One region of the Pseudomonas veronii genome, then DNA from elsewhere that is predicted to be linked to it. Evidence: predicted binding sites of a transcription regulator. Region 1 holds the regulator's gene; each other region holds the start of a gene.
What was found. The regulator sigma-54, encoded in region 1, starts transcription at its own class of promoters, with help from an activator protein. The targets are predictions, from matches to a motif close to ANTGGCATNNANNTTGCTNT.

Region 1 (10,576 bases):
AAGCCGACGCTGCTGGACTTGGTCACCGCCGAGCAATCGAGCACCAGCGACGGTGCGGTGCTCGCCTGGATCAGCGCCTGCCCCTGCTTGCGCAGGTCGGGCCCGGTGCGGTAATCCAGCACGCCGCTGAGGAACAACTCGCCGGCATCGCCGATACGAACAGCCGCCTCGGTCATTGCGCGGGCTTCCCGGCGGCTTTATCGGTCTCTTCCTTGGCCTTGGCCACTTCACCGGCCCAACCATTGATGGTCTTGTCGAGGTCGTTGCCATTGCGCTGCATCGCGTCGGCGAACTGATCACGGAACAGTTTGCCGATGTTGATGCCGTTGATGATCACGTTACGCAGCTTCCACTCACCGCTGACCTTCTCCAGAGTGTATTGCACTGGATAGATGGCGCCGTTGCTGCCCTTGACGGTCATGCCGACGCTGGTGCGATCGCCCGACTCATCCTTGGCAGGGTCGACAGTGATCCCCTGGTTGTTGTACTCGAGCAGGGCGTTGCCGTAGAACTGAAACAGGCCCTTCTTGAAGTTTTCCTGGAATGTCTGCATCTGCGCAGGTGTCGCCTTGCGCGAATACTTCACCGTCATGATGCTGCGCGAAATGCCTTCGGCATCCACGACCGGGCCGACAATGGTGTTGAGCGAGTCGTAGAACTTGGTAGGGTCTTGCTTGTACTGTTCTTTATTGGCCTTCAGGTCAGCCAGCATTCTGCTGGTCGTGTCCTGCACCAGTTCGTGCGCAGAACCTGCCGCGTTGGCCATCAACGGCAGTGCTGCAAGCAGTACCAGCAGACCACGTCGCAAGGTAGAGATCATGAACAGATTCCTCATTTAGCGTCTTTATTGACCGTATTGAGCAGGAATTTACCGATCAGGTCCTCAAGCACCAGCGACGACTGTGTGTCGTGGATGGTCGAACCATCCTTGAGCAGAGCGGTTTCCCCGCCTACGCTGATACCGATGTATTTCTCGCCCAGCAAACCTGCGGTGAGGATCGATGCCGTGGAGTCAGTCGGCAGATTATCGACCTTCTTGTCCAGTTGCATCGTCACACGCCCGGTGAAGCTGTCGCGGTCCAGATCGATCGCCGTGACCTTGCCGATGGTTACACCGGCCATGGTCACTTTAGCTCTGACAGTCAAACCCGCGATATTGTCGAAGTACGCGTAAAGTTTATAGGTATCGGCGGTGGGGCTGGCCGAAAGGCCGCTGACTCGCAGGGCCAGCAACAGTAAAGCCAGGATGCCAGCCAGCAAGAAAAGGCCGACACCGATTTCCACAGTGCGGTTTTGCATCAGAAATCTCCAAACATCAAGGCGGTCAAAATAAAGTCAAGGCCCAGTACCGCCAGCGAGGCGTACACAACGGTCTTGGTGGTGGCGCGACTGATCCCTTCTGAAGTGGGCTCACAGTCATAGCCTTGGAATACGGCGATCCAGGTCACGACAAAGGCGAAGACAATGCTCTTAATGATGCCATTGAACACATCGCCGCTGAAGTTCACGCTGTTTTGCATGTTGGACCAGTAGGAGCCTTCATAGACCCCCAGCCAGTCCACCGCCACCCACGAACCGCCCCAGATACCCACCACGCTGAAGATCATCGCCAGCAGCGGCAGGGAAATGAAGCCGGCCCACAGGCGCGGGGCAACAATGTACTTGAGCGGGTCCACGCCGATCATCTCGAGGCTGGACAACTGCTCGGTGGACTTCATGTTGCCGATTTCGGCGGTCAGCGCAGAACCAGCGCGCCCAGCGAACAACAGGGCCGTGACGACCGGGCCGAGTTCACGCAACAGCGTCAGGGCGACCATCTGCCCCACCGCCTGCTCCGAGCCGTAGCTGGACAGGATATTGAAGCCCTGCAACGCCAGCACCATGCCGATGAAAACCCCGGAAACCACGATGATCACCAGGGACATCACACCAACGGAGTGCAGTTGCTTGATCAGCAGGCCGAAGCTGCCGCCAATGCCGCCACGGCCGAGCAAGGCGTGAAACAGGAATATCGTCGAACGGCCGAGCACTTCGATGATGTCGATGCCGGAACGCCCGAAAAGGCGCACCTTTTCGATAAGAGATGTCTTGCGCATCAGCGCTTCCCCAGAAGATCTGAGCGGTAGTCCGCTGCCGGAAAATGAAAAGGCACCGGGCCATCGGGATCGCCGGTCATGAATTGGCGAATGCGCGGGTTGTCAGCGTTCATCAGTTCTTCCGGCGTACCCTGCCCCAGCACCTGGCCATCACCGACTACATAGAGGTAGTCGGCGATGCTCGCGGTTTCGGCCAGGTCGTGGGAGACCACGATACTGGTGATCCCCAACGCATCGTTGAGCAGGCGGATCAGGCGCACCAACACGCCCATGGCGATCGGGTCCTGGCCCACGAAGGGTTCGTCATACATGAGAATCTGCGGATCGAGGGCAATGGCACGCGCCAGGGCGACACGACGCTTCATGCCGCCGGACAGTTCATCCGGCATCAGGTCGATGGCGCCGCGAAGGCCCACGGCCTGCAGCTTCAGCAACACAATGTCACGAATCATCTCGTCGGACAGCTGGGTATGCACCCGCAGCGGAAACGCTACGTTTTCGAACACATCGAGGTCGGTGAACAATGCACCGCTCTGGAACAGCACCCCCATGTGCTTGCGCGCATCGAACAGATCGCTGCGCGACAACGTCGGCAGGTTCTGGCCGTTGACCCACACTTCGCCGGCACTGGGGCGCAATTGCATGCCCATCAAGCGCAACAGGGTGGTCTTGCCGCAACCGGAAGGCCCCATGATGCCGGTGACCTTACCGCGGGGAATGCGAATATCGACGTTATTGAAGATGCTGCGCGTCCCGCGCTTGAAGGTAAGGCCCTTCAGCTCGACCGCGTAGGCGTTATCGGCACTCATCTAAACTCCTTGGGATGCAGCCTCTCACTCAGACACCACGCTTGTGACAAACGTTTGCAACGGTTGCCCAACATATAGTTAGCCACATGGGCTGGGTGGACCGAACTGGCGGCGAACTATATCACTGCTGGTACAGCGCCCCCAAGGCCGGAACAGCGCTTGTTCAGATTGGAGACAGGGAAAAACCGTTGCTTGCTATGTTACCGAGGAATGAATCTGAAGCGCCTGACGACTAAAGACTGACGAACTTGCGTGAGGGAATTGATCATTATCGTTATAATCGTCGACTTTTCGTCAGGCTATACGATTTCAGACATGAGCCAATCCAGCGATCTTATCCAATCCGCACAACGCACCATCCGCCTCGAGCTTGAAGCCGTAGAAGGCTTGCTGGCCCATATCGACGTGGATTTCGTACGCGCCTGCGAGATGATTCTGGCCAGCAAAGGCCGCGTTGTCGTGGTCGGCATGGGCAAGTCCGGTCACGTCGGCAACAAGATCGCCGCCACCCTGGCAAGCACCGGGACCACGGCGTTTTTCGTCCACCCGGCCGAAGCCAGCCACGGCGACATGGGCATGATCACCAAGGATGACATCATCCTCGCACTGTCCAACTCCGGCACCACCAACGAAATCGTGACCTTGCTGCCGTTGATCAAGCGCCTGGGCATCCAGATGATCAGCATCACCGGCAACCCGGAGTCGACGCTGGCCAAGGCCGCCGAAGTGAACCTGAATGTTCATGTGACCGCAGAGGCCTGCCCGCTGAACCTGGCGCCAACCTCTTCCACCACCGCCGCGCTGGTCATGGGCGATGCCCTGGCCGTGGCGCTGCTGGAAGCACGTGGGTTTACGGCGGAAGACTTCGCGTTTTCCCATCCGGGCGGCGCGCTGGGCCGACGCCTGCTGCTGAAAGTGGAAAACGTCATGCATTCCGGCGATGAACTGCCCCACGTACAGCGCGGCACTCTGCTGAAGGACGCACTCATGGAGATGACCCGCAAGGGCCTGGGCATGACCGTGATCCTGGAAGCCGACGGACGCCTGGCCGGCGTATTCACCGACGGTGACCTGCGCCGCACCCTGGACCGCACTATCGATATCCACACCGCCACCATCGATGCGGTGATGACTCCCCACGGCAAGACCGCACGCGCAGAAATGCTGGCGGCAGAAGCCCTGAAGATCATGGAAGACCATAAGATCGGCGCGCTGGTGGTGGTCGATGGCAATGACCGCCCGATCGGCGCCCTGAACATGCACGACTTGCTGCGTGCGGGAGTGATGTAAATGACCAGCGACCTGTTGCAACGCGGCAAGCACATCAAATTGGCGATTTTCGACGTTGACGGCGTGCTGACCGATGGCCGCCTGTACTTCCTCGAGGACGGCAGCGAATTCAAGTCGTTCAACACCCTCGACGGCCAGGGCATCAAGATGCTCATGGCGGCGGGCGTGCAAACCGCGATTATCAGCGGTCGGAAAACCCCGGTTGTGGAACGCCGCGCACAAAACCTGGGGATTCCTCACCTGTATCAAGGCAGGGAGGATAAACTAGTCGTTCTGGACGAGCTTCTTGGCCAACTGAACCTAAGCTATGAGCAGGTTGCCTATCTGGGCGACGACCTGCCCGACCTGCCGGTGATCCGCCGGGTGGGCCTGGGCATGGCTGTCGCCAATGCGGCGGCATTTGTTCGCGAGCATGCCCACGGCATCACCACGGCCCGTGGCGGCGAAGGCGCCGCCCGCGAGTTCTGCGAGTTGATCCTGCGTGCCCAGGGCAGCCTTGAAGCGGCCCACGCCGCCTACCTATAGAGCGTTTTATGCTGAGCAAAAAGATTCGCAACTTCCTGCTATTCGGGGTCATCGCCGCGCTGCTCCTGGCGGTTGGCTACTGGAATATCAGCCCGGAGCGCTTTCTCGACCAGCCTGTGGCGCAGGTTGACCAAGGCGCTATCGACTATTACGCCACCAATGCCTACAGCGTGCAGTTCCTGCCCGATGGCAAGGTGCAGTATGAAATGAACTCGGACAAGGTCGAGCACCTGAAAGCGTCCGAAGTCACCCTGCTGACCAACCCCGATTTGAATCTGTATCGCGGCACCGAATTCCCTTGGCACGTCACCAGCAAGCGTGGCGAAGTCAACCCGGACGGCACCGAAGTGGAACTGATCGACTCGGTGCGCGTCGCACGGACCGACGCACAGAACCGCGACACCATCATCACCAGCAGTCGCATGACCGTATTCCCACAGAAGCAATATGCGCAGACCGAGCAAGACGTTAGAATCGACGGCGCTGGCGGTGTATCGACTGGCAAGGGAATGAAAGCGTATTTGAAAGAAAGCAGGATACACCTGCTATCGAACGTAAGAGGACAGTATGAGGCTCGTTAAAACCCTCCCTATTTTGCTCAGTCTGGGCGCAGCACTGGGAAGCGTGAGCGCCTGGGCTCTGCCGAACGATAGCCAGCAACCGATCCACATTTCGGCCGACGATGCACAGCTCGATGACAAGCAAGGCGTCGCGACCTACACCGGCGGTGTGATCATTACCCAAGGCTCGATGAAGATCACCGGCAACACGGTGACACTGACTCGCACCCCTGCTGGCGACATTGACGTCGTGACCTCGGTGGGCAACCTGGCCTACTTCGAACAGAAGCAGGCTGCCACCGACACCGCCCCGATGAAGGGCTACGGCAAAACCATCCAGTATCACGCCCAGCAAAATCGCATCGTGCTGATCGACCAGGCCAAGGTACTCAGCCCCGACGGCAACTCCACGGAAGGTGAAAAAATCACCTATGACACCGTGAAGCAGGTTGCCAACGCCGGTCGCGCCAACGGCACCAAGGTCACCGCACCGCGTCCACGTATCGACATGGTTATCCAGCCGAAGAAGAAGGCCGAGTAATGGCAACCCTGAAAGCCCAGCATCTGGCCAAGGCCTATAAAGGCCGTCAGGTCGTGCGCGACGTCAGCCTGTCGATCGACAGCGGCCAGATCGTCGGCCTGCTTGGCCCCAACGGTGCCGGCAAGACCACCTGTTTCTATATGATCGTCGGCCTGGTCCAAGCGGACCAAGGTCGCATCCTGATCGACGACCTCGACGTCAGCCACCAGCCGATGCACGGCCGTGCGCGCGCCGGTATCGGCTATCTTCCCCAGGAAGCGTCGATCTTCCGCAAACTGTCGGTTGCCGATAACATCATGGCGATCCTCGAGACCCGCAAGGAACTCGACCGCGACGGCCGCCGCAAGGAGCTGGAAAGCCTGCTGCAGGAATTCCACATCAACCACATTCGCGACAACCTCGGCATGAGTTTGTCCGGTGGTGAACGCCGCCGCGTGGAGATTGCCCGCGCCCTGGCCACTGCACCGAAGTTCATCCTGCTGGACGAACCGTTTGCCGGTGTCGACCCGATCTCGGTCGGCGACATCAAGCAGATCATCCATCACCTCAAGGCCAAGGGCATCGGTGTACTGATCACCGACCACAACGTCCGCGAGACCCTCGATATCTGCGAAACTGCGTATATCGTCAACGATGGGCAACTGATTGCCGAAGGCGATTCGGCCACGATCCTGGCCAACGAACTGGTCAAGGAAGTGTATCTGGGCCACGAGTTCCGCCTGTAAGCCTGCCTGGAAAAAAAGGCGGTGGCAGGCCGTTCGCCAAGGTGCGCGGGAGTCAATGAAAACCTCCGGATTTTTATTGTTACCGCGCTCTAGGCAAAGCCCCCGATATCAGGCATATAATTTGCTTATGTTTGGCGCTCACGCGCCCTGTCGTGGATGGCGCATTGCGCCGGCGAATAAGGTGTTAAGCCCCTGCCATGAAACCATCGCTAGTCCTGAGAATGGGCCAGCAGCTGACGATGACACCGCAGCTGCAACAGGCCATCCGCCTGCTCCAATTGTCGACACTGGACCTGCAACAGGAAATCCAGGAAGCCCTGGAGTCCAATCCGATGCTCGAACGCCAGGAAGAAGGCGACGACTTCGATAATGCAGACCCGCTGGCCGACAACATCGAGCAAAAACCCAATTCCGACGTGCAGGAACCCTCTTACCAGGAAACCGCCCCTACGGTGGACAACCTGGAGGAAGGCGAATGGAACGAACGTATTCCCAACGAACTTCCCGTGGACACCGCCTGGGAAGACGTCTACCAGACCAGCGCCAGCAGCCTGCCCAGCAATGATGACGACGAGTGGGATTTCACCACCCGCACCTCCGCCGGCGAGAGCCTGCAGAGCCACTTGCTGTGGCAATTGAACCTGGCGCCGATGTCCGACACCGATCGCCTGATCGCTGTGACCCTGATCGACTGCATCAACAACCAGGGTTATCTGGACGAGACCCTCGAAGAGATTCTTGAAGCCTTCGACCCGGAACTGGACATCGAACTGGACGAGATCGAAGCCGTCCTGCACCGCATCCAGCAGTTCGAGCCCGCCGGCATTGGCGCGCGCAACCTCAGCGAGTGCCTGCTGCTGCAATTGCGCCAGCTGCCCGCCAAGACCCCTTGGCTCGTTGAAGCCCAACGCCTGGTCACCGACTACATCGACCTGCTGGGCAGCCGCGACTACAGCCAGCTGATGCGCCGCATGAAGCTCAAGGAAGACGACCTGCGCCACATCATCGAGCTGGTGCAGAGCCTCAACCCGCGTCCGGGCTCGCAGATCGAGTCCAGCGAAGCCGAATACGTCGTCCCCGATGTGATCGTGCGCAAAGACAACGAACGCTGGCTGGTGGAGCTGAACCAGGAATCGGTGCCGCGCCTGCGGGTCAACCCGCAATATGCCGGTTTCGTCCGTCGCGCCGACACCAGCGCCGACAACACCTTCATGCGCAACCAACTGCAGGAAGCGCGCTGGTTCATCAAGAGCCTGCAAAGCCGCAACGAAACCCTGATGAAAGTGGCCACGCAAATCGTCGAGCACCAGCGCGGCTTCCTTGAGTACGGCGACGAAGCGATGAAACCGCTGGTCCTGCACGACATCGCAGAAGCGGTGGGCATGCACGAATCGACGATTTCCCGGGTAACGACGCAAAAATTCATGCATACCCCACGGGGTATATATGAGCTGAAATACTTTTTCTCCAGCCATGTCAGCACCTCCGAAGGCGGCGAATGCTCGTCCACGGCGATCCGCGCAATCATCAAAAAACTGGTTGCCGCGGAAAATCAGAAAAAGCCGTTGAGTGACAGCAAGATCGCTGGTTTACTGGAGGCACAAGGCATTCAGGTCGCCCGTCGAACCGTCGCCAAGTACCGCGAGTCCCTTGGGATCGCGCCTTCCAGCGAGCGTAAGCGTTTGATGTGACGGGCAGGCCACAGCGTTCCAGTGGCAGGCATCTCTGCCTGCCGCTTTATGCACTGGCAACGAAGGAGAAGCTGTATGCAAGTCAATATCAGTGGACACCAACTGGAAGTGACCGACGCGCTGCGCACCTATATCGGCGAAAAACTCAAACGAATTGAGGGGCATTTCGACAAGATCACCAACGTGCAAGTCATTATGACTGTCGAAAAGCTGAAGCAGAAAATCGAAGCCACCTTGCGTATACCCGGCGGAGAAGTCGTCGCCAATGCTGAGCATTCTGATATGTATGCCGCCATTGACGACCTGACCGACAAGCTGGATCGCCAAATCAAAAAGCATAAGGAAAAGCAGCAGAGCCTCCTACAGGGCACCGGCCGCTAACACTCCCCACCCATGATCCGACTTGAAACCATCCTGACTCCCGGCCGTTCCCTTGTGAACGCGCCGGGGGGCAGCAAGAAGAAAGCCCTCGAACAGATTGCCAACCTGATCAGCAAACAAGTGCCTGAGCTGGAGATGCAAGATGTCTACGAGGCTCTGATTGCCCGTGAAAAACTCGGCTCGACCGGTTTTGGTAACGGCATCGCCATTCCTCACTGCCGCCTCAAAGGCTGCGAGACACCTGTCAGCGCCCTGCTGCACCTGGACGCTCCCATCGATTTCGACGCCATCGACGGTGCCCCGGTCGACCTGCTGTTCGTGTTGCTGGTCCCGCAAGCCGCCACCGATGCACACCTGGAACTGCTCCGGCAGATCGCCAGCATGCTTGACCGCAAGGAAGTACGCGACAAACTGCGCAGTGCCAGCAGCAATGAGGCGTTGTATCAGGTTGTCCTGGCTGAACAAATCGAGCAGTAATCATGCGTTTGATCATCGTCAGTGGCCGCTCCGGCTCAGGTAAAAGCACCGCCCTCAACGTTCTTGAGGACAACGGCTTCTATTGCATCGACAACCTGCCCGCCGGCCTGCTGCCGGAGTTGGCGGAGCGCGCGCTGATCCACACCGAACTGGCACAGCCACTGGTCGCCGTGTCGATCGACGCCCGCAACCTGCCCAGCCACCTCTCGCGGTTCCCGGCACTGCTTGAGGAAGTGCGTGCCAAGCACATTCACTGTGATGTGCTGTACCTGGACGCAGACGAAGAAACCCTGCTCAAACGCTTCTCCGAGACCCGTCGACGTCACCCCCTCAGCAGCCCGCATCGTTCGCTGGCCGAAGCCATCGAGGACGAGACCAAGCTGTTGGGGCCGATCATTGACCTCGCCGACCTCAAGATCAACACCACCAGCCTCAACCTGTACCAACTGCGCGATGCCATCAAGCTCCGCCTGCTGAACCAGCCCGAGCCCGGCACGGCCTTTCTGGTCGAGTCGTTTGGCTTCAAGCGTGGCATGCCGGTGGACGCCGATCTGGTATTCGATGTGCGCTGCCTGCCCAATCCTTACTGGAAGCCGGAGTTGCGGGACCAGTCGGGGCTGGATCAGCCGGTGGCGGACTACCTGGCCGCGCAACCGGATGTCGAGGAGATGTTCCAGGACATCTCCAGCTACCTGCTCAAATGGCTACCACGCTTTGCCGCCAGCAACCGGGCCTATGTCACCATTGCCATCGGCTGCACCGGCGGCCACCACCGTTCCGTCTACCTGACCGAACGCCTGGGCCAGATGCTGCAACAAACCCTCAAGAACGTCCAGGTTCGCCACCGCGACCTTAGCTGAAAGGAACACCCCCGCGATGCCCGTTCTGGAAATTGAAATCATCAACAAGCTGGGCCTGCACGCCCGCGCCTCAGCCAAGTTCGTCGGCATTGCCGGGCAGTTCCCCTGCCAGGTTCGCGCTGGACGCACTCCGGAAACCATGGTCGACGGCAAGAGCATCATGGCGATGATGATGCTCGCCGCCGGCAAGGGCACCAAGATTCATTTGAAGACCGAAGGCGAGCAAGAGCAGGAAGCGATGGCGGCCTTGACCAAGCTGATCAATAACTTCTTTGATGAGGGTGAATAAACCCACCCGACGAGACAGAGGCTGAAGCCGCAACAGCTTCAGCCCAATGCAGTATCCATCACCATCATCAAGCAAAACCCGATGCACAGTCCCAGGCTGGCGAGCTTTTCATGGCCATTGCGCCGCGATTCGGGGATCACCTCGTGAGTGACCACCAGCAGCATCGCGCCAGCAGCCAACGCCAAGCCTAACGGCAGCAGCACCTGCGCCAGACTCACCAACCAGGCACAAAGCACTGCGAATATCGGCTCGACCAAGCCCGAAGCCGCACCGATCAGGAACGCCTTGAACCGCGACATCCCTGCCCCGGCCAGCACCAACGCAATCACCAG
Region 2 (10,576 bases), 1.3 Mb from region 1:
AAAGTCTGGAGGCCGCTGCCGTCGCGGCGTACCTTGAGGCTAACCCGGACTTCTTCGTCGAACACGAAGAACTGCTGCCGGCCCTGCGCATTCCCCACCAGCGTGGCGATACCGTGTCGCTGGTGGAGCGGCAGATGAAGATCCTGCGCGAGCGCAACATCGAAATGCGCCATCGGCTCTCGCACTTGATGGACGTCGCCCGCGATAACGACCGCCTGTTCGACAAGACCCGTCGCCTGATTCTGACGCTGATGGACGCCACCAGCCTGGAAGAAACGGTGATCGCCGTGGAAGACAGTCTGCGCCAGGACTTCCAGGTGCCCTTCGTCAGCCTGATCCTGTTCAGCGACAACCCGATGCCGGTCGGGCGCTGGGTCAGCGGCGGCGAAGCGCAAACGGCGATCGGCGGCCTGCTTTCCGAAGGCAAGACCATCAGCGGCACCTTGCGCGAGCATGAACTGGACTTTTTGTTTGGCGCCGAGCAGCGCAAGCAGATCGGTTCGACCGCCGTGGTCGCCCTCAGCCATCAAGGCCTGCATGGGGTACTGGCCATCGCCAGCCGTGATCCTGCGCACTACAAAAGTTCGGTGGGCACGTTGTTCCTGACCTACATCGCCGAAGTGCTGGGCCGCGTATTACCGCGCTTCACCACCGCCCTGCGCGCGGTGCGCTGACCATGGAACGGCAACTGGACGCTTACTGCGCACACCTGCGCAGCGAGCGCCAGGTGTCGCCCCACACCCTGGAAGCCTACCGACGGGACTTGAACAAGGTCCTGGCCTACTGCGAAAAGCAGCAGATCCCCAGCTGGAAGGCCTTGGACATCCAGGGCCTGCGCAGCCTGATCGCGCGCCTGCACCAGCAGGGCCAATCTTCGCGCAGCCTGGCGCGCCTGCTGTCGGCGGTGCGCGGCCTGTATCACTACCTCAACCGCGAAGGCCTGTGCGATCACGACCCGGCCAATGGGCTGGCCCCGCCCAAGGGCGAGCGGCGGCTGCCCAAGACCCTCGACACCGACCGCGCCCTGCAATTGCTCGATGGGGCCGTCGAGGACGACTTCCTGGCCCATCGCGACCAGGCGATCCTGGAGCTGTTCTATTCTTCGGGCCTGCGCCTGTCGGAACTGACCGGGCTGAACCTCGATCAGCTCGACCTCGCCGACGGCCTGGTGCAAGTGCTCGGCAAAGGCAGCAAGACCCGCGTGCTGCCGGTGGGCAGGAAGGCCCGGGAAGCGCTGCAACTGTGGCTGCCCCTGCGCGCACTGACCAACCCGGCGGACGACGCCGTATTCGTCAGCCAGCAGGGCCGGCGCCTGGGGCCGCGGGCGATTCAACTGCGGGTCAAGGCGGCCGGCGAGCGCGAGCTGGGGCAGAACCTGCATCCGCACATGCTGCGGCACTCGTTTGCCAGCCATTTGCTGGAGTCGTCCCAAGACCTGCGCGCGGTGCAGGAACTGCTCGGCCACTCTGATATCAAGACGACACAGATCTACACCCACCTGGACTTCCAACACCTGGCAACGGTGTACGACAGCGCCCATCCACGGGCCAAACGCATCAAGGGCGGCGACTCATGAGTATCAAGCTGATCACCTTCGACCTCGACGACACCCTCTGGGACAACGTCCCCGTCATCATCAGCGCCGAAGCGTCGATGCGCGAATGGCTGGCCACCCATGCCGCCAAGGTCGGCGAACTGCCCCTGGAACATTTCGCCAGCCTTCGCCAGCAGGTGCTGGAACGCCATCCCGAACTCAAGCACCGCATCAGCATGCTGCGCCACCGCGTACTGATGCACGCGTTTGAAGAGGCCGGTTATCCACAACCTGAAGCGACGGAAATGGCCGATGTGTGCTTTGAAGCGTTCATTCATGCGCGCCACCAGCTCACCGTATTCCCCGAAGCCGAGCCGATGCTGCAAGCGCTGCGCAAACACTTCCTGCTGGGCGTGATCACCAACGGTAACGCTGACGTACAGCGCGTCGGGTTGGCGGACTACTTCCACTTCGCGTTGCGCGCCGAAGACATCGGCATCGCCAAGCCGGATGCACGGTTGTTTCAGGAAGCGCTGCAACGGGGCGGGGTGGACGCCAGCGCGGCGGTGCATATCGGCGATCATCCCGGTGACGACATCGCCGGAGCGCAACAGGCGGGGCTGCGTGCCGTGTGGTTCAACCCGACAGGCAAGGTCTGGGAAGGGGATAAACTCCCGGATGCGCAGATTCGCAGCCTGACGGAACTGCCTCCGCTGCTCAAAAGCTGGCAGTAAGTGGGAGGGGGCTTGCCTCCCCTACATTGGCAGGCGGTGAGCCGTAGGAATTTGTTTCAGGCATGAAAAAGCCCGCAGCGACGGCGGGCTTTTCCAGCAAGCCAGAAGCAGACCTCAGATAGGTCGGCTGCCGTACTTGTTATCCGGCTTCTTGGGTGGATCTGCCACCACGTTGGCCTCGACTTCCTGCACTTTGCCGCCTTTAGCGAGGAATTCCTCCATCGCACGGGCCAGCGCGTCGCGCTCTTTGTTCTTGGCTTCAACACTTGGCAGCTCATCGACCGAAACAGCGGCCTTGGCTTTGCCTTTGGCAGCCGGAACAGGAACGTCATCGCCACCGTCGTCGTCAGCAACGTCTTCCGCTGCCGCCTCAAGACCTTCTTCGGTGTCGTCTTCGTCGCCTACTTCCAGTTCGTCGTTTTCCAGATCATCGTCGCTCATGTTCTACCTCATGACTTGCGAAAAGCAGATTAGTTATAGCCCAGCTTCACCATCTGTCGAAGGTCGCCGGAAAAAAATCAACATCCACCGGATAACCAGTGGCTTATGCCCCATCACCGTGCAAAGTGGCGAGGACTTTACGAGCACCGCCATGATCACGGTGCTCGCCCAGATAAACACCTTGCCAGGTCCCCATCGCCAAGCGGCCGGCCTTGACCGGCAAACTCAGCTGGCAACCCAGGAGACTGGCCTTGAAGTGCGCCGGCAGATCGTCCGGGCCTTCGTCGTTGTGTTCGAACCCGGCTCGGCCTTGCGGCACCAGCGAGTTGAAAAAACGCTCGAAGTCACGACGAACCGCCGGATCGGCATTCTCGTTGATGGTCAACGAGGCCGAGGTATGCTGCAACCACAGATGCAACAGGCCCACGCGACACGCCTTCAATTCAGGCAAGCCGGCAAGCAACTCGTCGGTTACCAGGTGAAAGCCCCGGGGCTTGGCCCGCAGGGTAATCAGGGTCTGTTGCCACATACAGTTCTCCGCCCATCGGCGCGCATTCTAGCGCGCTCAGGGAAAAAACAAAGTGCCGAATACGCCTACATGCCTGTAAGACATTCGCACCCGGAAAAGCGCGGTGTGCGCGCCATCACACATGCGACGCAAAAAACCGGCACCCCGTGTCCTGACTGACAAATGCCAGACAAAAAAATGCCCGGCAAGCCGGGCATGTTTTTTTCGCCTACTTACAAGTTGTAGCCGCGTTCGTTGTGTTGTGCCAGGTCGAGGCCGACAGCCTCTTCTTCGTCGGTAACCCGCAGGCCCATGACCATATCCAGCACCTTGAGGATGATGAAGGTCACGATGGCGGTGTAGATCACAGTGAAGCCGACGCCTTTGCACTGAATCCAGACTTGGGCCGCCACGTCAGTCACGGTGCCGAAGCCGCCCAGGGCTGGGGCTGCGAAAACGCCCGTGAGGATCGCACCGACGATGCCACCGATACCGTGTACGCCGAACGCGTCCAGGGAGTCGTCGTAGCCCAGCTTGCGCTTGAGGCTGGTGGCGCAGAAGAAGCAAATCACACCGGCAACCAGGCCGATCACCAGAGCGCCCATCGGGCCCACGGTGCCTGCCGCAGGCGTGACGGCGACCAGGCCAGCCACCACACCCGAGGCGATGCCCAGGGCACTTGGCTTACCGTGGGTGATCCACTCGGCGAACATCCAGCCCAGCGCCGCAGCAGCTGTAGCGATCTGGGTCACCAGCATCGCCATACCGGCAGTGCCGTTGGCCGCAGCAGCGGAGCCGGCGTTGAAGCCGAACCAACCGACCCACAGCATGGCCGCACCGATCAAGGTGTAACCCAGGTTGTGAGGGGCCATCGGGGTAGTCGGGTAGCCTTTACGCTTGCCAAGCACGATGCACGCCACCAGACCAGCCACACCCGCGTTGATATGCACCACGGTGCCACCAGCGAAGTCCAGCACGCCCCAGTCCCACAGCAGGCCGCCATTGCCGCTCCAGACCATGTGTGCGATCGGCGCGTAAACCAGGGTGAACCAGATAGCCATGAAGATCAGCATCGCGGAGAACTTCATGCGCTCGGCGAACGCACCGACGATCAGCGCCGGGGTGATGATGGCGAAGGTCATCTGGAAGGTGACGAACACCGCTTCCGGAAACAGCGCCGCAGGCCCGGTGATGCTGGCCGGGGTTACGCCCGCCAGGAACGCCTTGCCCATGCCGCCAAAGAAGGAGTTGAAGTTTACAACGCCCTGCTCCATGCCGGTCGTGTCAAACGCGATGCTGTAACCGTAGATGACCCACAGAATGCTGATCAGGCCAGTGATGGCAAAACACTGCATCATCACCGACAGAATGTTTTTCGAGCGAACCATACCGCCGTAGAACAGCGCCAGGCCGGGAATGGTCATGAATAGCACCAGCGCGGTGGATGTAAGCATCCACGCGGTGTCGCCGGAATTGAGGACTGGAGCAGCCACTTCGTCTGCCGCCATGGCCAGGCTTGGCATTACGATGGACAACAGGGCTCCGAGCCCTGCGAATTTACGCAGAGTCATATTGTTTTCTCCTGGGGCGTTAGGTTTGGCGGCTTAGATTGCGTCGGTATCGGTTTCGCCGGTACGGATGCGAATAGCCTGTTCCAGATTGACCACAAAGATCTTGCCGTCACCGATCTTGCCGGTGTTGGCGGCCTTGGTTATCGCCTCGATAACCCGATCAAGATCCTTGTCGTCAATGGCGACATCAATCTTCACCTTCGGCAGGAAATCAACCACGTATTCCGCGCCGCGATACAGCTCGGTGTGACCCTTCTGCCGCCCGAAGCCTTTGACCTCAGTAACGGTAATGCCCTGCACGCCGATTTCGGACAACGACTCGCGTACATCGTCCAACTTGAACGGCTTGATGATGGCAGTGACTAGCTTCATGAAAACTCTCTCCCGAATTGGTGGACTTGCCCCAGGAAAACAAACCCGTCTCAAGTCTAAGCGCAGCGCCTGGCTTTGTAACGCGTCGTCGCAAGAGCAGTTGCCATTGCGACGCCAGCGAACCACTGGTGACGAACCTGTACCCCTGATCCGTCGGCGCACTGCATTCGTCACAGCGACTGCATCAGTGCATGGGTCATGTTCGTCTAAGCAGAAACCTTGCCAGCTCCGTAAAAACCACTGAAATCAGTCCCTTGCCCACTTATGCCCACCTGCGGGGCTTTTTGGCGGGGTGATTGCGCACGAAAACGGTGCGCTACCGCCCGACACCCTGCGCGAAAAGCGTGCGCCCGAGGTCGTGGAAATGACTATAGACGCTGCGTGATACACTGCCCGCCAACAGTTTTCCGGAATATTTCCCATGCTCGCGCCCAAAGACCTCCTCGACGCCCTGAGCGGCCATGCCTCCCGCCTGTTCAGCGGCGAGACCCCGCTGCCCCGCAATGAAATCGAAAGCCAGTTCAAGGCCTTGCTGCAAAGCGGCTTCAGCAAGCTCGACCTGGTCAGCCGGGAAGAATTCGACAGCCAAATGGTGGTGCTGGCCCGCACCCGAGCACGCCTGGAAAGCCTGGAGGCGAAAGTGGCGGAGCTGGAAGCGCGGTTGACCCCGGCAGCCTCTGAATAACCCCCGACCAATGTAGGAGCTGGCTTGCCTGCGATGGAATCACCTCGGTCCCTCTGATACGCCTGACCGCCCCTATCGCACGCAAACCAGCGCCCCCACTTGTTCTGCGTCACTCTGCGGATACGTTCTGTAAAACCTCCCGCGTCCCGCTCCACCCCACCTCGTCTACCCTTGAAAAACCGCAGGAAGCGGCCCGCCCTTTCAAGGAATGAGCATGTCCCTCGCCATCGTCCACAGTCGCGCCCAGATCGGCGTCGAAGCCCCTGCCGTCAGCGTCGAAGTACACATGGCCAATGGTCTGCCATCGCTCACCCTGGTGGGTTTGCCGGAAACCGCCGTCAAGGAAAGCAAGGACCGCGTGCGCAGTGCCATCCTCAACTCCGCGCTGCAATACCCGTCCCGCCGCATCACCCTCAACCTCGCGCCCGCCGACCTGCCCAAGGACGGCGGGCGTTTTGACCTGGCGATAGCCCTCGGGATTCTCGCGGCGAGCGTGCAGGTGCCGACGCAGATGCTCGACGACGTGGAATGCCTGGGGGAATTGGCGCTATCGGGCGAGGTACGCGCAGTGAAAGGTGTGTTGCCGGCAGCGCTCGCGGCGCGCAAGGCCGGGCGCAGCGTGATCGTGCCCCGGGCGAATGCCGAAGAGGCCTGCCTGGCATCGGGGTTGAAGGTGATTGCGGTGGACCACCTGCTACAGGTGGTGGCGCACCTGAATGGGCATGTGCCGATCGAGCCCTTCAAGTCCGACGGTTTGCTGTACTTGAACAAACCTTACCCGGACCTCAGCGAAGTCCAGGGCCAACTCGCCGCCAAACGCGCATTGCTGATCGCTGCGGCAGGCGCGCATAACCTGTTGTTCAGCGGCCCGCCCGGCACCGGCAAGACCTTGCTCGCCAGCCGCCTGCCGGGTTTGCTGCCGCCGCTGAGTGAGCACGAAGCGCTGGAAGTGGCAGCGATTCAATCAGTGGTCAGCCTGGCGCCCCTGAGTCATTGGCCCCATCGGCCGTTTCGCCAGCCGCACCATTCGGCCTCCGGCCCGGCGCTGGTGGGTGGAGGGTCAAAGCCGCAACCGGGGGAAATCACCTTGGCCCACCATGGCGTGCTGTTCCTGGATGAGCTGCCGGAGTTTGATCGCAAGGTGCTCGAGGTTTTGCGCGAGCCACTGGAGTCGGGGCATATCGTGATCTCCCGCGCCCGCGACCGCGTGAGTTTCCCGGCGCGCTTTCAACTGGTCGCCGCAATGAACCCCTGCCCTTGCGGTTACATGGGCGACCCCAGCGCGCGCTGTCGCTGTACGCCGGAGCAGGTCCAGCGCTATCGCAACAAACTCTCCGGGCCGTTGCTGGACCGGATCGACCTGCACCTGACCGTCGCTCGCGAAATCACCGCGCTGAACCCGGCCCCGCAGCCCGGCGACAACACGTCCACCGCCTCGGCACTGGTAGCCCAGGCCCGGGACCGCCAGCAACAGCGCCAGGGCTGCGCCAATGCGTTCCTCGACCTACCGGGGTTGCGCCAGCATTGCGCGCTGTCGAGGCCGGATGAAGCCTGGCTGGAAAGCGCCTGCGAGCGCCTGACCCTGTCCCTTCGCGCAGCCCACCGCCTGCTCAAGGTCGCCCGCACGCTGGCGGATCTGGAACACACAGACAGCATCCGCCGCAGCCACATCGCCGAAGCCCTGCAATACCGCCCCTCAGCCTCCAGTCAGGTCGACAGCGCCAACGTTTAGAAGGGAAAAGTCAGCGATAAACCGGGTGTCGGCGGCACAGCGCAATCACCTGTTCACGCACCTGCAGCGCAACGCTATCGCTCTCCCCACGTTGCAGGGCGTCCAGGACATCGCACAGCCAAGCGGCCAGTTGCTCGCACTCGAACACGCCGAAACCGCGGGTGGTGACGGCCGGCGTGCCGATGCGCAGCCCCGAGGTGACAAAGGGGGAGCGCGGATCGTTGGGCACCGAATTCTTGTTGGCGGTGATGCCGGCGTTGCTCAAGGCCGCATCGGCGTCTTTGCCGGTGTAAGGCCGGTCGGACAGGTCGATCAACATCATGTGGTTATCGGTGCCACCCGAGACAATCCTGTAACCGCGCCGCTGCAACACGGCCGCCATGGCCCGGGCATTGACCACGACCTGGGCCTGGTAGGTTTTGAACTCGGGCCTCAAGGCTTCCTTGAAGGCCACCGCCTTGGCGGCAATCTGATGCATCAACGGCCCACCCTGAACACCCGGGAACACCGCCGAATCGAGCTTTTTGTAAAACGCTGCGTCCTGGCCCTTGGACAAAATCAACCCGCCTCGCGGGCCACGCAAGGTCTTGTGCGTGGTGCTGGTGACCACATGGGCGTGCGGCAACGGGTCCGGGTACTCGCCAGCGGCGACCAAGCCGGCGACGTGAGCCATGTCGACCCAGAAAATCGCACCGACCTTGTCGGCAATCGCCCGCATGCGCGCCCAGTCTTTGTACCGCGAGTAGGCCGAAAACCCGCCGATCAGCATCTTCGGCCGCGTTTCCACAGCGATGCGCTCCATCTCGTCGTAGTCGAGCAAGCCCGTCTGCGGGTCGAGCCCGTAAGGCACGATGTGGTAATGCCGGCCCGAGAAGTTGGAGGGATTGCCGTGGGTCAGGTGCCCACCCTGGGCCAGGTTCATGCCCATCACCGTATCGCCGGGGTTGATCAAGGCCAGGAACACCGCGGCGTTTGCCTGGGCGCCCGCATGGGGCTGCACGTTGGCGTAATCGCAGTCGAACAGGGCCTTGACCCGTTCGATGGCCAGGCGCTCGGCCACATCGACGTATTCGCAGCCGCTGTAGTAGCGCTTGCCGGGGTAGCCCTCGGCGTATTTGTTGGTCAGTACCGTGCTCTGGAGGCTCATGACCAGCGGGCTGGCGTAGTTTTCGGAAGCGATCAGCTCGACATGGTCTTCCTGACGGCGCTCCTCGTTATGAATCGCCTCACACAGCTGCGGGTCGAAGCTTTCAAGTGTCAATGTTGAGTCGTACATGATGAACAGGTCCTTGCTAAAAAAGTCAGGTCGTTGACGGTTGATCGGCGCTCGGCCAGTAGTAGTCATCCGGCATGGCGCGGGCGCCGAAGATGGCCTGGCCGACGCGGACAACGGTCGCGCCTTCCTCGATGGCGATCTCGAAATCCCCGGACATGCCCATCGACAATTCCTCCAGGCTGACGCCCGCCGGGGCGTGATCGCGCAGGCGCTCGCGCAGTTCGCGCAGCCGCACAAAGCACGGGCGCACGCGGGCCACATCGGCCGAAAACAGCGCCAGCGTCATCAGCCCGCGAACACGCAAGGCCGGGAACGCTGGCAGGGCCTGCAGAAAACCCGCGACGGCGTGCGGCTCCAGGCCGTATTTGCTGGCTTCCCCGGAGGTATTCACCTGCACGAACACATCCAGTTGGCGCCCTTCGATCTGCAGGCGACGATCCAGCGCCTCGGCCACTCGCAGGCTGTCCAGCGCCTGGAACTCACTGGCAAAGCGCGCGACCTGCTTGGCTTTGTTGGTTTGCAGGTGGCCGATCACCGACCACTGCAGATCGGCCAGATCGCTCATGGCCTGCCATTTGCGCTGGGCTTCCTGCACCTTGTTCTCACCCAGCAGCCGACAGCCCGCCGCATACGCCAGGCGCAGGTGCGCCTCGTCAAAGGTTTTGCTGACCGGCAACAGGCGCACGCTTGCCGGGTCGCGCCCGACCCGCGCACAGGCACTGGCGATACGTTGCTGTACGGCCGCCAGATTGCGCCGGAAGTCCTCCACGCTGGTGGCCTGCGGGTAACGCCCATGACGCGCATGCAGGGTGGCGCTGGCTGGCGGTTCGGCGCGCATCATTGGGCCGCTCCCTTGGCCGCCGCCACCGCCTCGGAACCCGGCGCACGGCGACGTGGCAAGCGGCCGTTGAGCAACGCATACGCAGCCAACCCGATCAACAACCCCCAAAACGCGCCGCCGATCCCGAGCAGGTTGATGTTGGCGGCGCACGCCAGAAAGGTGATCAGCGTGGCTTCACGCGACCTGACGTCCGCCATCGCGTTGGCCAGGCTGGCGCCGATGGTGCCCAGCAGGGCCAAGCCGGCCAGCGTGGTGATGAATGCCGGCGGGAACGCCATGAATACGGCGGCCAGCGTCACCCCGAACACCCCGACGAGGATGTAGAACACCCCAGCGGCAACCCCGGCGACCCAGCGCTTGGATGCGTCCTCCGAGGCTTCCTTGCCCGTGCAGATGGCCGCCGTGATCGCCGCGACGTTGAACGCGTGCGAGCCGAACGGCGCCATCAGCAGCGACCCCAACCCGGTCACCGTCAGGATCGGGTTGGCGCTGGTCTTGAAACCATCGTTGCGCAACACCAGCATGCCCGGCATGTACTGGCCCGTGAGGGTGATCAGAAACAGCGGCAGCGCCACACTGAGCAATGCATTGAGTGAAAACTCGGGCCGGGTGAATACCGGCGCCGCCAGTTGCAGGGACAGGCCCGACAAGTCCACCCGCCCCTGCACCAGCAGGAATCCCAAGCCCAGCAGCAGAATGCCGACGACCGCGTAGCGCGCAGTAAAGCGCTTGAGCCCGACGTAAGCGGCGATCAACACGCCGACCAGCACCGGGTCGAGGCTCATGCCACCAAACGCGCCGATGCCGAACTGCAGCAGAATCCCCGCCAGCATGGCCGCCGCGATGCCCGGCGGAATCAGCCGGATGACTTTTTCGAAACAG
Region 3 (10,576 bases), 660 kb from region 1:
GTGCCACACTGGCCAAGTTGCTCGAAAAAAACGCTCCAGACAGCGAAAAGCCCCGGAATACGGGGCTTTGGCGTTTTTGGTTGTCTGATTTCAGGCGGCGGTGCGAAGGTTTGAGGTGTTGGCGCCGTGCCCGATGCCGGTTCATGGTGCATTGAAGCGGTGCATGGTCGCCAAACCTTGCGCAGATCCAAATGTGGGAGGGGGCTTGCCCCCGATTGCGGTGGATCAGTCATGTAGATGCCGACTGACATGCCGCTATCGGGGGCAAGCCCCCTCCCACATTGGATCTTCAGTGGGGCTGAAATTCAGCCCTCGTCACCGTCGTCATCATCCGCGCCATCGACCTTCATCCCCAGTTCCTTGATCTTGCGCGTCAGGGTATTGCGGCCCCAACCCAGCAGCACGGCGGCATCGCGACGGCGGCCGGCGGTGTGCTTGAGGGCGGTTTCGATCATGATCCGTTCGAAGGCCGGTACGGCGCTGTCCAGCAGGTTCGACTGGCCGCGTGCCAGGGCCTGGTCGGCCCATTGGCGCAGCGCCTGTTCCCAGTTGGTCACGGGGGCCGAATCCTGCGGCAGGCTGAGCAGCTCCGGCGGCAGGTCGCTGATATGCACTTCGCGCCCGGACGCCATGACCGTGATCCAGCGGCAGGTGTTCTCCAGCTGGCGCACGTTGCCGGGCCACGGCAGGTTCTTCAGGTATTCCTCGGTCTCGCTTTTCAGCAGCTTCGGCTCGACGGCCAGCTCCTGGGCGGCGCGGCTGAGGAAGTGGCGCGCGAGGGTCGGGATGTCTTCGCGACGGTCCGACATGCGCGGGATGTGGATGCGGATCACGTTGAGGCGGTGGAACAAGTCCTCACGGAACTTGCCCGCATGCACCAGGGTTTCCAGGTTCTGGTGAGTCGCGGCGATGATACGCACGTCAACCTTGACCGGCGTATGCCCGCCCACACGGTAGAACTCGCCGTCCGCCAGCACGCGCAGCAAGCGGGTCTGGGTATCGGCCGGCATGTCGCCGATTTCATCGAGGAACAGCGTGCCGCCGTCCGCCTGTTCAAACCGCCCGCGCCGCAGGTTGGCCGCGCCGGTGAAGGCGCCTTTCTCGTGGCCGAACAGCTCGGACTCCATCAAGTCCTTCGGAATCGCCGCCATGTTCAGCGCGATGAACGGCGACGCCGCCCGCGGGCTGTGGCGGTGCAGGGCGTGGGCCACCAGTTCTTTACCGGTGCCCGACTCGCCGTTGATCAGCACGGTGATGTTGGAGTGGCTCAAGCGCCCGATGGCGCGAAACACTTCCTGCATCGCCGGCGCTTCACCGATGATTTCCGGGGTGCGGGTCAGGGCGGGCGGGGCTTCCTGGTTCTGCTGTTCCTGGGCGTGCTGGTTGGCGCGCTTGACCAGCGCCACCGCTTCGTCCACGTCGAACGGCTTGGGCAGGTACTCAAAGGCGCCGCCCTGGTAGGACGCGACAGCGCTGTCCAGGTCCGAGTGCGCGGTCATGATGATCACCGGCAGGCGCGGGTGCTGCTCGCGAATCCGCGCCAACAGGTCCAGGCCGCTGGCACCGGGCATGCGGATGTCGGAGATGATCACGTCGGGCTGCTGGCGCGCCAGGCGGCTCATCACCCCATCAGCGCTGTCGAAGCTCTGGGTGGTCATGCCTTCCTGTTGCAGGGCTTTCTCGAGGACCCAGCGGATAGAACGGTCGTCATCGACGATCCAGACAGTTTCACTACGGCTCATGTCGATGGGGCTCCTTGTTCCAGAGGCAGAAAGATCGAGAACGTGGTGTGGCCAGGATGGCTCTCACATTCGATCAGACCCTGGTGCTGGCTGATGATGTTCTGGGTAATGGCCAGGCCCAGCCCGGTACCGTCCGGGCGGCCGCTGACCATGGGGAAGAAAATGGTTTCCTGCAGTTCTGCTGGAATGCCCGGGCCGTTGTCGGTGATTTCGACTTTGGTCACCAGACGATGGCGCACGTGGCCGATGGTGAACTGGCGCAAGGCGCGGGTGCGCAGGCTGATGCGGCCCAGGCGCAGCTCGTTCTGGCTGCTGATGGCCTGCATGGCGTTGCGCACGATGTTGAGCACCGCCTGGATCATCTGCTCGCGGTCGATCAACACGTCGGGAATGCTCGGGTCATAGTCGCGCACCAAGGTAATGCAGCCTTGGCTTTCGGCCTCGACCAACTGGCAGACACGCTCCAGCACCTCATGCACGTTGGTCATCGCCAGCGACGGCAGCTTGTTGGAGCCGAGCATGCGGTCCACCAGATTACGCAGGCGGTCGGCCTCTTCGATGATGACGTTGGTGTAGTCCTTGAGGTGCTCGTCCGGCAGCTCACGAGCCAGCAACTGCGCCGCGCCGCGAATCCCGCCCAACGGGTTCTTGATCTCGTGGGCCAGGCCGCGCACCAGCATCTTGCTGGTTTCCTGCTTGGACAACTGCGCTTCTTCCTTGGTGATGCGCAGCAGGCGGTCACGCGGGTGGACTTCGAGCAGCAGCAGGGTGCTGCCGTTGCTCAGGATCGGGGTCACGGCGTAGTCGACGGTCAGGGTCTGGCCGGTCAGGGCGGTGAGCATCGCTTCGCGCTTGGTGAACGGATGTGCCTGCTCCACTGCCTGGCGCAACGAGCTCAAGGCTTCGGCCGACTCGGTGAACAACTCGCTGATGAACTGCCCATGGCTGCGCTGCCCGCTGATGGCCAGGAGCATCTCCGCCGCCGGGTTCATGTACTCAAGGCGCAGGTCGTCATTGAGCAGGATGGTCGCGGTGGTCAGGTTGTCGAGTAACAAACGGTGCAGTGCATCGCTGATGGTCATCAGGACCTCTTTTGGAGCAAGGCGCGGGCTTGAGGCACACGCTGATACAAGGAAAATGCAAAAACCAAACCAAGGCTCCGAAAAGAAGCGTTTAAGCCCTGAAATAAGGGTTTAAGGCTCGAAACTGTGGCGTTCTGCCAGCTTCATCGGGAAGTTTCGAACCAAAATGGGCTGGGTCGGTGGGAAGGGTGCAGGCTGTCGCACCAATATAGTGCGATTATGTGACGATTGTTCAGGAAGCGCGAATTCACACAAATCAAATGTGGGAGGGGGATTGCCTCCTCCCGCATTTTTGGATCGGGTTTACCGTTTTAGTTTTTGTAGATACACAGCTCGGCGGTCGCGCGGATCATCGCCAACTGCTGCATCGGCTCATTGAGCGGCTCATGCACGGCTTCGGCCAGCCATTGCGGGCACTGTGGGTCGGTGCGCTGCGGGCTGAAGTCGGCCAATTGCTGCAGCAGGCGTTTTTGCAGTTGGTCCAGTTGCGGGCGGATCTGCTTGACCAGGTCCGGGCGCGGATCGTCGGGGGCCTTGCCCTGGAACTGCCAGTCGGAAAGATGGGCGTACTGCACCAGTTTGTTCGCTTCGATCTGTGCCGAGAAGAACTGCCCGGCGGCGACAGGGTCCAGCTTGTAGCTCGGGGCCTGGGCGACGACGCTGGCGATCACCTCTTGCTCGCGCTTCTTGTCTTCTACGGGCTTGTGGCTGTCCCACTTGCTCAGGGCGACCTGGTCGGCGATCGCCAGGCGCTCGGCGATGCTGTTGAGTAAAGGTTCGAGGCTGGGCGGCGCAGCGCTCGCACTGACACTGACGAATAACAGAGCGAACACAAGTCGACGGTTCAATGCTGATCTCCTTGTGGGAGGGGGCAAGCTCCCTCCCACCTTTTTGATTGGGTTTGCAGGTGCGGAGCTGTGTAATCCCCGGGCAAAAAAAGACCTCCCGAAGGAGGTCTTTTTCGATCACGCCACGTTAAGCGACGCTACCGGATCAGCAGCTGTAGTACAGCTCGTATTCCAGTGGGTGTACGAAGGTGCGGACTTTGATTTCTTCTTCGCTTTTCAGCTCGATGTAGGCATCGATGAAGTCGTCGCTGAATACGCCGCCTTTGGTCAGGAACGCACGGCCCTTGTCCAGCTCTTCCAGGGCTTCTTTCAAGCTGCCGCACACTTGTGGGATCTCTTTGGCCTCTTCAGGCGGCAGGTCGTACAAGTTTTTGTCGGCGGCGTCGCCTGGGTGGATCTTGTTCTGGATGCCGTCCAGGCCAGCCATCAGCAGTGCAGCGAAGCCCAGGTACGGGTTGGCTGCCGGGTCCGGGAAGCGGGCTTCGATACGGCGAGCGCGCGGGCTGGACACGTAAGGAATACGGATCGATGCGGAGCGGTTACGAGCCGAGTAGGCCAGCATTACCGGTGCTTCGAAACCTGGGACCAGACGCTTGTAGGAGTTGGTCGACGGGTTGGTGAAGCCGTTCAGGGCCTTACCGTGCTTGATGATACCGCCGATGAAGTACAGGGCGGTGTCGGACAGGCCGGCATAACCTTCGCCAGCGAAGGTGTTCTTGCCATCTTTAGCGATGGACAGGTGAACGTGCATACCCGAACCGTTATCGCCGTACAGAGGCTTAGGCATGAAGGTTGCGGTACGGCCGTAGGCATCAGCCACGTTGTGTACGCAGTACTTCAGGGTCTGGACTTCGTCAGCCTTGGCAACCAGGGTGTTGAACTTCACACCGATTTCGTTCTGGCCGGCAGTCGCCACTTCGTGGTGGTGTACTTCGATGACCAGGCCCATTTCTTCCATGGCGTTGCACATGGAGGTACGGATTTCGTGGTCGTGGTCGAATGGCGGAACTGGGAAGTAGCCACCTTTGATACCTGGACGGTGGCCTTTGTTGCCGCCTTCTACGTCCTGGTCGGACATCCACGAACCTTGTTCGGAGAAAATCTTGAACATGGAGCCGGAGATGTCGGACTTGAACTTGACCGAATCAAAGATGAAGAATTCTGGCTCTGGGCCTACGAATACGGTGTCGCCGATACCGGTCGACTTCAGGTATTCCTCGGCACGCTTGGCGATCGCACGTGGGTCGCGGTCGTAGCCTTGCATGGTCGAAGGCTCGATCACGTCGCAGACGATGATCAGGGTTGGGTCTTCGGTGAACGGGTCCAGCACGGCGGTGCTGTCGTCCGGCATCAGGATCATGTCGGAAGCTTCGATGCCTTTCCAACCGGCAATGGAGGAACCGTCGAACATTTTGCCTTCTTCGAAGAACGCGTCATCCAGCGCGTCGCGAGCCGGCATGGTCACGTGGTGCTGAGTGCCTTTTGTGTCCGTGAAGCGCAGATCAATCCACTTAACGTCATGATCTTTGATGAGTTGAACCGACTTCGACATGGTGTCCTCCGGGGTGGCTTCGGGCTGGGTAGTGGAGTTAGCCCTTAGAATGTGGGTGATGCCGGCGCGGATAGTCCGCCATGGCAACCTGCCTCACAAGAGAGCAAATTGCATGCCAGTGCGCCAACATGGCCTTTTTGCGTCAAAATGGCCCCTATAACAGTGCAAACCGCCGAAATGGAATAAATAACGCACTGCAATGTGGCGCTCATTTGCATAAATGACCTGTTTTGGTGCGTTGCGCCGTTGATGCATATTAACTGGTTAAACCTTGAGCGATTTCCGCTATAATCCGCGCCCCCCTTTTTCGGCAGGCCCTGTGCGCGCTGTTTCCATGAAATTAATCGTTAAAGTCTTCCCCGAGATCACCATCAAAAGCCGACCGGTACGGATGCGTTTCATCCGTCAGTTGGCCAAGAACATCCGTGCCGTGCTCCGCGATCTGGACCCGGCTGTGGTGGTGAACGGTGTGTGGGACAATCTCGAGCTGGAAACCCGTGTCACCGACGCCAAGGCCTTGAAGGATATGACCGAGCGCCTGAGCTGCATGCCGGGCATCGCGCATTTCCTGCAGGTCGACGAGTACCCGCTGGGCGACTTCGACGACATCACCGAAAAGTGCAAACAGCACTTTGGCAGCGAGCTTGAAGGCAAGATTTTTTCGGTGCGCTGCAAGCGTGCCGGCAAGCACCCGTTCAGCTCCATGGATGTGGAAAAATACGTCGGCAGCAAGCTGCGTCGCGAGTGCGGCGCAGCCGGAATTTCCCTCAAGGCGCCGCAAATTGAAGTGCGGATGGAAATTCGCGACCAACGGTTGTTTGTGATCCACAGCCAGCACAATAGCATTGGTGGCTACCCGCTCGGCGCCCTGGAACAGACCCTGGTCTTGATGTCCGGCGGTTTCGATTCCACGGTGGCGGCCTACCAGATCATGCGCCGCGGCCTGATGAGCCACTTCTGCTTCTTCAACCTGGGCGGGCGTGCCCACGAATTGGGCGTGATGGAAGTCGCGCACTATATCTGGAAGAAGTACGGCAGCTCCCAGCGCGTGCTGTTTGTCAGCGTGCCGTTCGAGGAAGTACTGGGCGAAATTCTCGGCAAAGTCGATAACAGTCATATGGGCGTAGTATTGAAGCGTATGATGTTGCGCGCAGCGTCCCGAATTGCCGATCAACTGCAGATCGACGCGCTGGTGACCGGCGAAGCGATTTCCCAGGTATCCAGCCAGACGCTGCCGAACCTGTCGCTCATCGATTGCGTGACCGAGAAGCTGGTGCTGCGCCCGCTGATCGCCAGCCATAAGCAGGACATCATCGACCTGGCAGAACAGATCGGCACCGCCGACTTTGCCAAGCACATGCCTGAATATTGCGGGGTCATTTCGGTGAACCCCAAGACCCACGCCAAGCGCAACCGCGTGGAGTATGAAGAACAACAGTTTGATATGGCGGTTCTGGAGCGTGCGCTCGAGAACGCCAAACTGGTCCCGATCGATCGTGTCATCGACGAGTTGGGCCAGGATGTGCAGATCGAAGAAGTCAGCGAAGCCCTGGCCGGTCAGATCATCATCGACATCCGTCACCCGGATGCCGCTGAAGACGAGCCGCTGGAAATCGCTGGCATCGACGTACAAACGCTGCCGTTCTATGCATTGAACGCGCGTTTCAAGGAACTGGATAACAGCCGTCAGTACCTGCTGTATTGCGACAAAGGCGTGATGAGTCGCCTGCATGCCCACCATTTGCTCAGTGAGGGGCATGCCAATGTGCGCGTTTATCGACCGAGCTAAGAGCCCGGGGCTGTTTGCCTGTGGCCTGCGTCACCGGCCCCCCGACTCTGCCGTCAAGCTGTAACGGCAAGGCCTGACTCTACTGTTAATCGCTGCCACGACCTGTCAGCACACCGAATCCTCTGATCGAGATACACAAGTGATCGAAAATCTACGTAACATCGCCATCATTGCTCACGTTGACCATGGTAAAACCACCCTGGTAGACAAACTCTTGCGTCAATCCGGCACCCTGGAGCGCAACGAGCTCAACGACGAGCGCGTGATGGACTCCAACGACCAGGAAAAAGAGCGCGGTATTACCATCCTGGCTAAAAACACCGCTATCAACTGGAACGGCTACCACATCAACATCGTGGATACCCCGGGCCACGCCGACTTCGGCGGCGAAGTAGAACGCGTAATGTCGATGGTCGACTCCGTTCTGCTGCTGGTTGACGCTCAAGACGGCCCTATGCCGCAAACCCGTTTCGTGACCAAGAAGGCGTTCGAAGCCGGCCTGCGTCCGATCGTGTGCATCAACAAGGTTGACCGTCCAGGCGCGCGTCCGGATTGGGTTCTGGACCAGATCTTCGATCTGTTCGACAACCTGGGTGCTACCGAAGAACAACTGGACTTCCAGGTTATCTACGCTTCGGCCCTGAACGGTATCGCCGGTCTGGATCACACCGCCATGGCGGAAGACATGACCCCGCTGTACCAGGCCATCGTTGACCACGTTCCACCACCGAAGGTTGACCGTGACGGTCCGTTCCAGATGCAAATCTCGGCACTGGACTACAACAGCTTCCTGGGTGTTATCGGCGTTGGCCGTATCGCTCGTGGTAGCGTCAAGCCGAACACTCCGGTTGTCGCTATCGGCGCCGACGGCAAGAAGCGCAACGGTCGTATCCTGAAACTGATGGGTCACCACGGCCTGCACCGCATCGACGTTGAAGAAGCGTTCGCCGGCGACATCGTGTGCGTCAGCGGTATGGACTCGCTGTTCATCTCCGACACCCTGTGCCAGCCGGACACTGTCGAGGCGATGAAGCCTCTGACCGTCGACGAGCCAACCGTTTCCATGACCTTCCAGGTAAACGACTCGCCTTTCTGCGGTAAAGAAGGCAAGTTCGTGACCTCCCGTAACATCAAGGAACGTCTGGACAAAGAACTGCTCTACAACGTGGCACTGCGCGTTGAAGAAGGCGACTCGGCTGACAAGTTCAAGGTTTCCGGCCGTGGTGAGCTGCACCTCTCGGTACTGATCGAAACCATGCGTCGCGAAGGCTTCGAAATGGGCGTAGGTCGTCCTGAAGTGATCATCCGTACTGTTGACGGCGTGAAGCAGGAACCGTTCGAAAACGTCACCATCGACACCCCTGAAGAATCCCAGGGCAAGGTCATGGAAGAGATGGGCCTGCGTAAGGGCGACCTGACCAACATGGTGCCGGATGGCAAAGGCCGTGTGCGTCTGGAATACAACATCCCTGCGCGTGGTCTGATCGGTTTCCGTAACCAGTTCCTGACCCTGACCAACGGTGCTGGCATCCTGACCTCGATCTTCGATCGCTACGACACCATGAAGTCCGGCGACATGTCCGGCCGTCAGAACGGTGTTCTGGTTTCGGTTGAAACCGGCAAGGCGCTGACCTACTCCCTGGAAACCCTCCAGGCGCGTGGCAAGCTGTTCGTTGAACACGGTCAAGAGATCTACAACGGTCAGATCGTTGGTCTGAACAGCCGTGACAACGACATGGGCGTCAACCCAACCAAAGGCAAGAAGCTCGACAACATGCGTGCTTCGGGTAAAGACGAAACCATCGCTCTGGTTCCACCTGTTCGCTTCACCCTGGAACAGGCCCTGGAATTCATCCAGGACGACGAGCTGTGCGAAGTCACGCCTAAGTCGATCCGCCTGCGTAAGAAGATCCTGGACGAAGGCGAGCGTACCCGCGCTGCCAAGAAAGCCAAGAACTGAGTTAACTCAGGCTGAATGAAAAACGCCCCCGGTCGAAAGGCCGGGGGCGTTTTTTTATGTCTGCAGGTTTTGTGCTGAATGTGCCGACCCTATCGGGGGCAAGCCCCCTCCCACATTTTGAAGGCGTTCACAAATCAAAACTGTGGGAGGGGGCTTGCCCCCGATAGGGCCCTTGAGAGCCCTGCAAAACATGGATCAGAACTTATCGAGCGTCTTGAAATTGGTCTCGCGCACCACTTCCTTGGGCTTGTACGCGCAATACCCCGGCCGCGGGCCGATTTTCGGGTGGTTGCGGCAGGTATCCGGGCGCTTGTCATAAATAGTGCAGAAGCGCGTCTTACGATCCAGGTACAGGCAGTCGTTGTTGCTCATGCGCTGCAGGGTGAAGATCTCGGATTTGCTGTTGTAGCGCTCGACGATGCCTTCCTTCTGCAAACGCTTGGCGATGTTCTTCGGCGGGTCGCCGCGCTCGAATTCATCGACGATGCCAATGCGGATCAAGTCTTTGATCTTCACTTCGACCGGCAGCGTGCAGCAGCTGGACACGCAGCCTCCGCACATGTGGGCGGAATATTTCTGCCAGGTCTCGAGACGGTCGAGTTCCGCGGCGGCGATCAGTTGAGGCTTCATCAGGGTTCCAAGGTGGGGCGGTATCCGGGCGCGCGATCATACCGGGATTGATGGTTTTTTGAACAATATTTTCGGGTTTTCAGCTCGAAGGCGGCTCGAACAGTGATCGGGCACGACCCCTGCATTAAATTCATGCAAAGGTGAATGAGTTAAAAAACTGCCGAACCAGCGCGTCGACCGCCGGTCTGACCGACTAGGCTCTAGCAACTCCTTCAATCTCGCCCGAGGTCACACCGATGTCTCAGGAACCGCTTGCACGAGAAGCAGAGGTAGCCGCATTTCGCGATGCTGTCTTGACCAAACTCACCTACGCGGTGGGCAAAGACCCGGATCACGCCTTCGACCATGACTGGTTCGAAGCCATTGCCCTGGCCGCCCGCGACCAGATGGTCGATCACTGGATGAACCATACGCGGCAAATCTACCGCAAAGGCCAGAAGCGGGTGTATTACCTCTCGCTGGAATTCCTCATCGGCCGCCTGCTCTTCGACAGCCTGAGCAACCTCGGCCTGCTGGAGATCGCTCGCGAAGCGCTCACCGAGTTGGGTGTCGACCTGGAACGCATCCGCCTGCTGGAGCCCGATGCAGCGCTCGGCAACGGCGGTCTGGGACGCCTGGCAGCGTGCTTTATGGAAAGCATGTCGACCCTGGGTATTGCCGGCCATGGTTATGGCATCCGCTATGAGCACGGGCTGTTCCGCCAGGCGATTGTCGATGGCTGGCAGCAGGAACAGACCGAGCGCTGGCTGGATTTCGGCAACCCGTGGGAGTTCGAACGGGCTGAAGTGATCTACTCGATCGGCTTCGGCGGCAGCGTCGAAACCCTCGCCGATGCCGGCGGCAAGCTGATTCAGGTGTGGTCGCCCAGCGAAACCGTGCGGGCCGTGGCCTACGACACTCCGGTGGTCGGCTGGCGCGGCGCCAGCGTCAACACCCTGCGGCTGTGGCGTGCGCGCGCCGTGGAAGACCTGCA

Region 2: the regulator sigma-54 is predicted to act here: its motif matches at 5,368-5,387, upstream of glnK (P-II family nitrogen regulator).
Region 3: the regulator sigma-54 is predicted to act here: its motif matches at 5,325-5,344, upstream of glnA (glutamate--ammonia ligase).

What each region holds. Positions count from the first base shown of each region.
Region 1 is NZ_CP018420.1:1,056,181-1,066,756, reverse strand. It holds gene PverR02_RS04875 (STAS domain-containing protein) at 1-176, opposite strand, end outside; gene PverR02_RS04870 (MlaC/ttg2D family ABC transporter substrate-binding protein) at 173-820, opposite strand; gene mlaD (outer membrane lipid asymmetry maintenance protein MlaD) at 832-1,299, opposite strand; gene mlaE (lipid asymmetry maintenance ABC transporter permease subunit MlaE) at 1,299-2,096, opposite strand; gene PverR02_RS04855 (ATP-binding cassette domain-containing protein) at 2,096-2,905, opposite strand; gene PverR02_RS04850 (KpsF/GutQ family sugar-phosphate isomerase) at 3,221-4,195, shown strand; gene PverR02_RS04845 (KdsC family phosphatase) at 4,196-4,720, shown strand; gene lptC (LPS export ABC transporter periplasmic protein LptC) at 4,729-5,301, shown strand; gene lptA (lipopolysaccharide transport periplasmic protein LptA) at 5,288-5,821, shown strand; gene lptB (LPS export ABC transporter ATP-binding protein) at 5,821-6,546, shown strand; gene PverR02_RS04825 (RNA polymerase factor sigma-54) at 6,744-8,237, shown strand; gene hpf (ribosome hibernation-promoting factor, HPF/YfiA family) at 8,313-8,618, shown strand; gene ptsN (PTS IIA-like nitrogen regulatory protein PtsN) at 8,631-9,095, shown strand; gene rapZ (RNase adapter RapZ) at 9,098-9,955, shown strand; gene PverR02_RS04805 (HPr family phosphocarrier protein) at 9,972-10,244, shown strand; gene PverR02_RS04800 (ZIP family metal transporter) at 10,283-10,576, opposite strand, start outside.
Region 2 is NZ_CP018420.1:6,623,623-6,634,198, forward strand. It holds gene PverR02_RS30520 (DUF484 family protein) at 1-674, shown strand, start outside; gene xerC (tyrosine recombinase XerC) at 677-1,576, shown strand; gene PverR02_RS30530 (HAD family hydrolase) at 1,573-2,268, shown strand; gene sutA (transcriptional regulator SutA) at 2,383-2,709, opposite strand; gene PverR02_RS30540 (secondary thiamine-phosphate synthase enzyme YjbQ) at 2,813-3,238, opposite strand; gene PverR02_RS30545 (ammonium transporter) at 3,451-4,788, opposite strand; gene glnK (P-II family nitrogen regulator) at 4,822-5,160, opposite strand; gene PverR02_RS30555 (accessory factor UbiK family protein) at 5,582-5,845, shown strand; gene PverR02_RS30560 (YifB family Mg chelatase-like AAA ATPase) at 6,060-7,577, shown strand; gene glyA (serine hydroxymethyltransferase) at 7,588-8,853, opposite strand; gene PverR02_RS30570 (YggS family pyridoxal phosphate-dependent enzyme) at 8,879-9,694, opposite strand; gene PverR02_RS30575 (benzoate/H(+) symporter BenE family transporter) at 9,691-10,576, opposite strand, start outside.
Region 3 is NZ_CP018420.1:399,610-410,185, forward strand. It holds gene ntrC (nitrogen regulation protein NR(I)) at 306-1,742, opposite strand; gene glnL (nitrogen regulation protein NR(II)) at 1,739-2,824, opposite strand; gene PverR02_RS01845 (chorismate mutase) at 3,136-3,672, opposite strand; gene glnA (glutamate--ammonia ligase) at 3,818-5,224, opposite strand; gene thiI (tRNA uracil 4-sulfurtransferase ThiI) at 5,559-7,013, shown strand; gene typA (translational GTPase TypA) at 7,153-8,973, shown strand; gene PverR02_RS01870 (YkgJ family cysteine cluster protein) at 9,169-9,603, opposite strand; gene PverR02_RS01875 (glycogen/starch/alpha-glucan phosphorylase) at 9,840-10,576, shown strand, end outside.